DNA from 3 places in the Streptomyces sp. NPDC030893 genome. Region 2 is predicted to be linked to each of the others. Evidence: riboswitches for the same ligand, from Rfam matches in the RefSeq annotation. Region 2 holds a riboswitch; each other region holds the start of a gene.
What was found. A riboswitch is a leader RNA that binds a small molecule or an ion and turns the genes downstream of it on or off. The one in region 2 is predicted to bind cyclic di-AMP.
Positions count from the first base shown of each region.

Region 1 (2,193 bases), 200 kb from region 2:
GTCCTGCTGGGCGGCCTCCTCCCGGGCCTGCTGCTGCTCGGCCTGCTGCCGGGCGAGCTCGGCGGCCTTGCGGGCGGCCTCCTCCTGCTTCTCCTTCTCGATCGCCGCGAGCCGTGCCTTCTCCTCGGCGGTCAGCTTCGACATCAGCTCACGCGCGTCGGTGAGCTTCTTCTGGACGGTGGCCTTGGCCGTCTTCAGGTCGTCCTGCGACTCGGTGAGCGTCTGGAGGCTCTCGGTGGCCTCCTGGCGCTTCTTCATCGTCTCGGACTGCTGGGTGACGTAGTCGTCGACCGCCTGCTTCTGGCGGCCGGTCATCCGGTCCATCACCTGGCGCTGGTCGAAGATGTCCTGCGGGGTGTCCGCGAGCAGGAAGGTCGCGGTGTCGGGGACGCCGGCGCCGGTCCGGTACTGCGCGGCGGCGAAGGAGCCCAGCTCCTCACGCGCGTCGTTGAGCTTCTGCGTGCGCTCGGCCACGTCGTCGAGGAGGGTGTCGACGCATTTGCGCTGCTTGGTCGTCTTCTCCTTGGCGGCGTTGTACTTCTCGGTCGCCGACTCCGCCTGGCGGTAGAGGTCGTCGACCTTCTTCTCGACCTCCTCCAGACTCGGCTTGTCGTCCTCCGAGGGGGCGGCGTCGGCCGTCTGGGAGAGCAGGGCGACGGAGGTCAGGGCGGCCGTGGCCAGGGCCGGGGTCCGTATGCCTGCCACGCGCGTGCCGGGGGTGCGTGACTTGCGGTGCGACGCCAAGGGAGGCGACTCCTTCCAGTGCTCCGCCTACCGGGTTAGCTGTCGGGTTCGGGCGGGGGTGCGTCGGAAGGGTTGCCCTACGGCCGTTTCCGCGAGGGAGTGGGCCGATTCACCCCATGGTGTCGGTGGGTCCCCGGCTCCGGCTGTCGCGGCGGACAGTGACGGACTCGGCGGAGGCCGCGCGGTCCGGCGAGGTTCGCCGGCGGGGGACGAGCGGCCTGCCCGCACCGTAGCCAACCGGTGTGGCCCCTGTGAAGGTTGATGGGTGATATGCCCGATACATTTTTGTGACCTTGTGCGACGGGTCACTCAGCGTGAGGTGGCGGTCCTGGAGGGTGCGCGCCCGCGCGGCGGCCGGGAACCGGTGCCGGGGGCGTGCGGAAACCGGGGGATGTTCCCGGGGCGGCCCCTGGTTGTCGGTGGGGCACCCTAGACTCGGAGAGCGATGAGCAGCCTCTTTGACGACAGCTTCCTGGCGGACCTCCAGGCCCAGCGGGGCCCCGCGGACGAGCCCCCGCCACCGCCCGAGGACGATCATGCGCCGGAGACCGTTCCGGACGATCTGTTCGGCGGGAAGTTCGACGTGCCGCCGGACCGGGACGCGTACTACCGCGACGGCGCCCCGCGCCCCGTGATCGACGCCGCGGCCCTGCTGGAGGGGCTGAACGAGAACCAGCGCGCCGCCGTGGTGCACTCCGGTTCCCCGCTGCTCATCGTGGCCGGCGCCGGCTCCGGCAAGACCCGGGTGCTCACCCACCGCATCGCCCACCTGCTGGCCGAGCGGCATGTCCACCCGGGCCAGATCCTCGCGATCACCTTCACCAACAAGGCCGCGGGCGAGATGAAGGAGCGCGTCGAGCAGCTCGTCGGCCCGCGCGCGAACGCGATGTGGGTGATGACCTTCCACAGCGCGTGCGTGCGCATCCTGCGCCGCGAGAGCAAGAAGCTCGGCTTCACCTCGTCGTTCTCGATCTACGACGCCGCCGACTCCAAGCGTCTGATGGCCCTGGTCTGCCGCGATCTGGACCTCGACCCCAAGCGCTTCCCGCCGAAGTCGTTCAGCGCCAAGATCAGCAACCTGAAGAACGAGCTGATCGACGAGGAGGACTTCGCCGCACAGGCGGCTGGGGGCACCTCCCAGACGGAGTCTGGGGGAGGTTTCGAGAAGACCCTCGCCCAGGCCTACGCGCTGTACCAGTCGCGGCTGCGGGAGGCCAACGCCCTCGACTTCGACGACCTGATCATGACGACGGTCAACCTGCTGCGCGCCTTCCCGGACGTCGCCGAGCACTACCGCCGCCGCTTCCGGCACGTCCTGGTCGACGAGTACCAGGACACCAACCACGCCCAGTACGCGCTGGTCCGCGAACTCGTCGGCACCTCCGAGCACCCCGTCGACGTGCCGCCGGAGGCCGAGGTGCCGCCCGCCGAGCTGTGCGTGGTGGGCGA
Region 1 is NZ_JBVIFC010000002.1:268,459-270,651, reverse strand. It holds gene ACZ434_RS05920 (C40 family peptidase) at 1-744, opposite strand, end outside; cyclic di-AMP (ydaO/yuaA leader) riboswitch at 752-908, opposite strand; gene pcrA (DNA helicase PcrA) at 1,190-2,193, shown strand, end outside.
Region 1: it holds a riboswitch for cyclic di-AMP, as region 2 does, so the genes downstream of both, ACZ434_RS05920 (C40 family peptidase) here and ACZ434_RS06860 (transglycosylase SLT domain-containing protein) in region 2, are expected to answer to the same signal.

Region 2 (2,193 bases):
GAGTGCGGCCGCTCCTCGACGACCTCGGCTGCACGGGGCTCGCGGTGTGCGGACAGGGCGCGCAGGTGTACGACGCCGGCGCGGACCGGCTGCTGTGGTCCGTCACCCTGGACCGGGAGCTGGCGGAGACCGCGCTCGGCAAGATCGAGGCCGAGGTGGGGGAGGTGTACGCCGCGGTCGACCAGGACGGGGTCGACGGGCTGACGCTGATCGAGCCGGGCTATCTGATGCCGCACCCGACGCTCCCCGCCGTACGGGTCGAGCGGCGGAGCCAGCTGTGGGTGCGGCCGATCAGCAAGGTGCTGCTGCGGCACCCGCTGCTGTCGGACGACGCGTTGGCGGCGGCGGCGCGGTCGGTGGTCGGTTCGCTGGCCACCGTCACCATGTCGGGGCCGGGGACCGTGGAGCTCCAGCCGTGCGGGGTGACCAAGGCGACCGGGCTGGCGCTGGCCGCCGAGCACCTGGGGCTGAGCCCGGCGCGGACCGTCGCCTTCGGGGACATGCCGAACGACATCCCCATGTTCGACTGGGCGGCCCACGGCGTCGCGATGGCGAACGCGCACCCCGAGCTGAAGGCGGTCGCCGACGAGGTCACCACGTCGAACGAGGACGACGGCGTGGCCGTCGTCCTCGAGCGACTGTTCGGTGGTGCGGCCGTGCTCGGCCGTCAGCGGTCGGCTCAGTACGCGCCGAAGACGTTGTCGATGGAGCCGTAGCGGTCGGCGGCGTAGTTGCAGGCGGCGGTGATGTTCGCGACCGGGTCGTACGGGTCGAAGGCGGTGCCGGGCACGTGGTAGGCGGCGAAGGTCGGGTCGATGACCTGGAGCAGGCCCTTCGACGGGGTGCCCTTGGCGGCGTTGGAGTCCCACAGGTTGATGGCGTACGGGTTGCCGGAGGACTCGCGCATGATGTTGCGGTGGATGCTCTCGTAGGAGCCCGGGATGCCGTGCTGCGCCATGACGGACAGCGACTCGCGGATCCAGCCGTCGAGGTTGTTCGGGTACGCCGTGGCGGTGGCGGCGGTGGACGTCGGGGTGGCCGCGGCGGCGCCGGTGGCGCCGAACAGCGGGAGGGCGACCACGGCGACGCCGGTGCCGGCGACGGCGAGGGAGCGGACGAGGCGGCGGCGGCCGAAGCGGGACTGACCGGTAGCGGGCATGTCTGGGTTCCTCTCCAACGCCTGCGAGGTGAGCTGTCGGGTTCGGGCGGGAGAGTGCCCGGCCGTGCCCCTGCGGGCATGGCTTCACCCCGAGCCGTCCCGGTGCGATCGGTGCGATGCCCGGTCCGGCGACTTACCTGGGTCCCCCGCTCCTGCCGTGCGTGAGTTCGTCGGTGGTGTGATGCGGGCGGTGGCAGGATTCGGCGTCCGCCCGGCAGGCCCGGAACGTATGCGAGAGCAGATGCCGGGAACAAGTGAGGGGATCACGCAAGGGGCCGTTTGATCTTCGAATGGGTGATTTGGGGTGCTTGATCCTTTGCGACTGCCAAGGGTCAACTCCGGTCCGGGGGAAGGGGAAACGCCGGTGCGCCGGGGTGGCGGGCGTGGCGGGTGGCGCGTGACTCACTTCACTGGCCGGAGGGCGCGAGAGCATTTACCGCCAAGGGGAATCCGTTTGCCAATTGCGGCAAATCGGACGGTCGGCCGGGCAGGATGGTTCGGGTGTCGCTACGTCCCGGAAAGCGGGTGTATGTCCGTTGTTATCAACCGATCGGAAACGCCCTGCTCCTGATCCCGTATCGCCCTGCCTGTGACCCCGGGTGCCGGTGGTGATCGAAACATGACCGGATACGCTGACTTGAGTGATGGCAGCGACCTATCGACATTCCGTGTAACCGCCAGTGGACACCAGCAGACAGGAGACCCCTCGTGACCGTCGTCGGGCCGTTCGGGCTGAGCGTGCGGGACCAGGCTCTGGAAGCCGATGTCCAGGCCGGAATGACGGCTGTCGAGGAAGGGCTGATCGAGGCCACCAAAAGTGAGGTCCCCTTCATCACGGGTGCCGCCCAGCACCTGGTGCGGGCCGGCGGCAAGAGGTTCCGCCCGCTGCTGGTGATGCTCGCCGCCCAGTTCGGCGACCCCTACGCGCCCGGTGTGGTGCCGTCCGCCGTGGTCGTGGAGCTCACCCACCTGGCCACCCTGTACCACGACGACGTGATGGACGAGGCCGAGGTGCGGCGCGGGGTGGACAGCGC
Region 2 is NZ_JBVIFC010000002.1:464,818-467,010, reverse strand. It holds gene ACZ434_RS06865 (HAD family hydrolase) at 1-716, shown strand, start outside; gene ACZ434_RS06860 (transglycosylase SLT domain-containing protein) at 680-1,159, opposite strand; cyclic di-AMP (ydaO/yuaA leader) riboswitch at 1,163-1,342, opposite strand; gene ACZ434_RS06855 (polyprenyl synthetase family protein) at 1,868-2,193, shown strand, end outside.

Region 3 (2,193 bases), on a different contig from region 2:
GAATGTGACCTACGCGACCGTAGGCAGGGGTTGACGCGCGGTGAGATAAGCCACTCTCACAATGTTGGCCGATTCAGGAATACGCCGGAGGCCGGCCCCGGGGATCGGGACCGGCCTTCGGCGCGCGTGTCAGGAAGGTTGCCGCTGGGGTCAGAGGGAGACGCCCTTCGAGCGGAGGTAGGAGACGGGGTCCACGTCCGAGCCGTAGTTCGGGCTGGTGCGGATCTCGAAGTGCAGGTGCGGGCCGGTCGAGTTGCCGGTCGAACCGGAGAGGCCGACCTGCTGGCCGCCGCTCACGCTCTGGCCGGCGGAGACGGACAGCGAGGACAGGTGGGCGTACTGGGCGTAGTAGCCGTCGGCGAGCTTGATGACGACCTGGTTGCCGTACGCGCCGGCCCAGCCCGCGGAGACGACGGTGCCGGAGCCGACGGCCTTCAGGGAGGTGCCGGTCGGGACGCTGAAGTCGACACCGGTGTGGTAGCCGCTGGACCACATGCTGCCGGCCACCTTGTAGGCGGTGCCGACGCCGCCGCCGGGCACCGGGGAGCTGTAGCCGGAGGCGGCCTGGCCGGCGGTCGCCTGGGCGGAGCCCTGCGGGGCGGTCTGCTCCGGGGACTGCTCGGACGACTGCTGCGCCGGCTTCTCGGCGGGCTTCTCGGCCTTCGGCGCGGCGGGCTTCGGGGTCGCGGGCTTCGCGGCCCCGGGCGCGGCGGACTTCTTCGGCGCGGCCTTGGCGGCCTTGCCGTCGACGGAGAGCTTCAGGCCGGGGTGGATCAGCGACGGGTCGTCACCGACGGCCTCCCGGTTGTCGGCGTAGAGCTGCTTCCAGCCGCCGTCGACGTTCTCCGACTCGGCGATCTTGGCGAGGTAGTCGCCGGCCTTCACGGTGTAGGTACGGCCCTCGCCGCCCTGGTCGGCGGAGGCCTTGTGGCCGGTGGCGGAAAGCGACTGGACGGCCTTTTCGGGGGCCGTCTGCGGCGTGGCGGCGTGCGCGCCGGTGGCGCCGAGAAGCGGCAGGGCGAGTGCGGCGCCACCGGTTCCGGCGACGGCGATGGAACGGGTGAAACGCTGGGCCTTGGTACGGCGGTGCTTACCCTTCGCGGGCATGACGAATTCCTCTCCGGCGCCTACGAGGTGAGCTGTCGGGTTCGGGCTGGAGATGCCCGGCCGCGCTGTGGCGCGGCTTAACCCCAAGCCGTTCCGGAGACCGGAACAGGCAGTCGTACCTGTGGGTCCCCCGTTCCTGCCGTGGACGGGTCAGTGTGTGCGGGCTCCGGGCGGCGGCAGGATTAGGCGTCCGTCCGGATCGGTTGGGAACGTAAGCGACCCGGACGCGACGGGACAAGCGGAGGTTCCGCGGAACGCTCCTTTTCCGTGATCCACAAGAGGAAATGACGTCACCGAGCGTCGACCGGGATTCTGATTCCCCCGCAAATTCCCTTGTCATTCCACTGAATTACGTGCACATGGCGACAACACATCGTCACGGATATGACGATGCTCACGCACTCCATCCCCATCTCCCGCTCTACCGGGGCACGTTATACCCAATACACCTAATCGGACAGAACGATCGAATCGGGCGATCGCGGGCGCCTCGGCCGGAACGCCGTCCCGCCCCGGGCCACGCCTGTGGACAACTCATTGCCTCAGGCAGGCATGTCGTATCGTCGTGTGGTGTCCGTCGACGAGCCGCGGCGACGGCGCGGAGAGGGAGGAGTCCTTCGTGACGCAGCAGATCCCGTCGACCGAACCCGAGCTGGCCGGGGTACGCAACTTCCGCGACGTGGGCGGACTGCCGACCGTGGATGGACGGCGGGTGCGGCACGGAGTGCTGTTCCGCAGCGGTCACCTCGCGCACGCGACCGCTGAGGACGCCGTCTTCCTGTCCTCGCTCGGACTGCACACGATCTTCGACTTCCGCAACGCGGCCGACCAGAAGCTGGAGGGGGCGGACGTCGAGCTGCCGGGCGTGCGCAATGTGAACCTGCCGCTCAGCGACCCCGCCGACGGCGCCGAGTTCTGGAAGATGGTCCGCGACGGCGACCTGGACGAGCTGCGGGCGGTCCTCGCGGACGGCAAGGGCGCGGACCGGATGATCAGCTCCTACCGTCTGATCATGAAGGAGCGCACCGCCGAGCACGCCCAGGTGCTGCGCTCGCTCGCCGAGGACAGCGTTCCCGCGCTGATGCA
Region 3 is NZ_JBVIFC010000005.1:424,709-426,901, forward strand. It holds gene ACZ434_RS14030 (peptidoglycan DD-metalloendopeptidase family protein) at 151-1,107, opposite strand; cyclic di-AMP (ydaO/yuaA leader) riboswitch at 1,112-1,270, opposite strand; gene ACZ434_RS14035 (tyrosine-protein phosphatase) at 1,727-2,193, shown strand, end outside.
Region 3: it holds a riboswitch for cyclic di-AMP, as region 2 does, so the genes downstream of both, ACZ434_RS14030 (peptidoglycan DD-metalloendopeptidase family protein) here and ACZ434_RS06860 (transglycosylase SLT domain-containing protein) in region 2, are expected to answer to the same signal.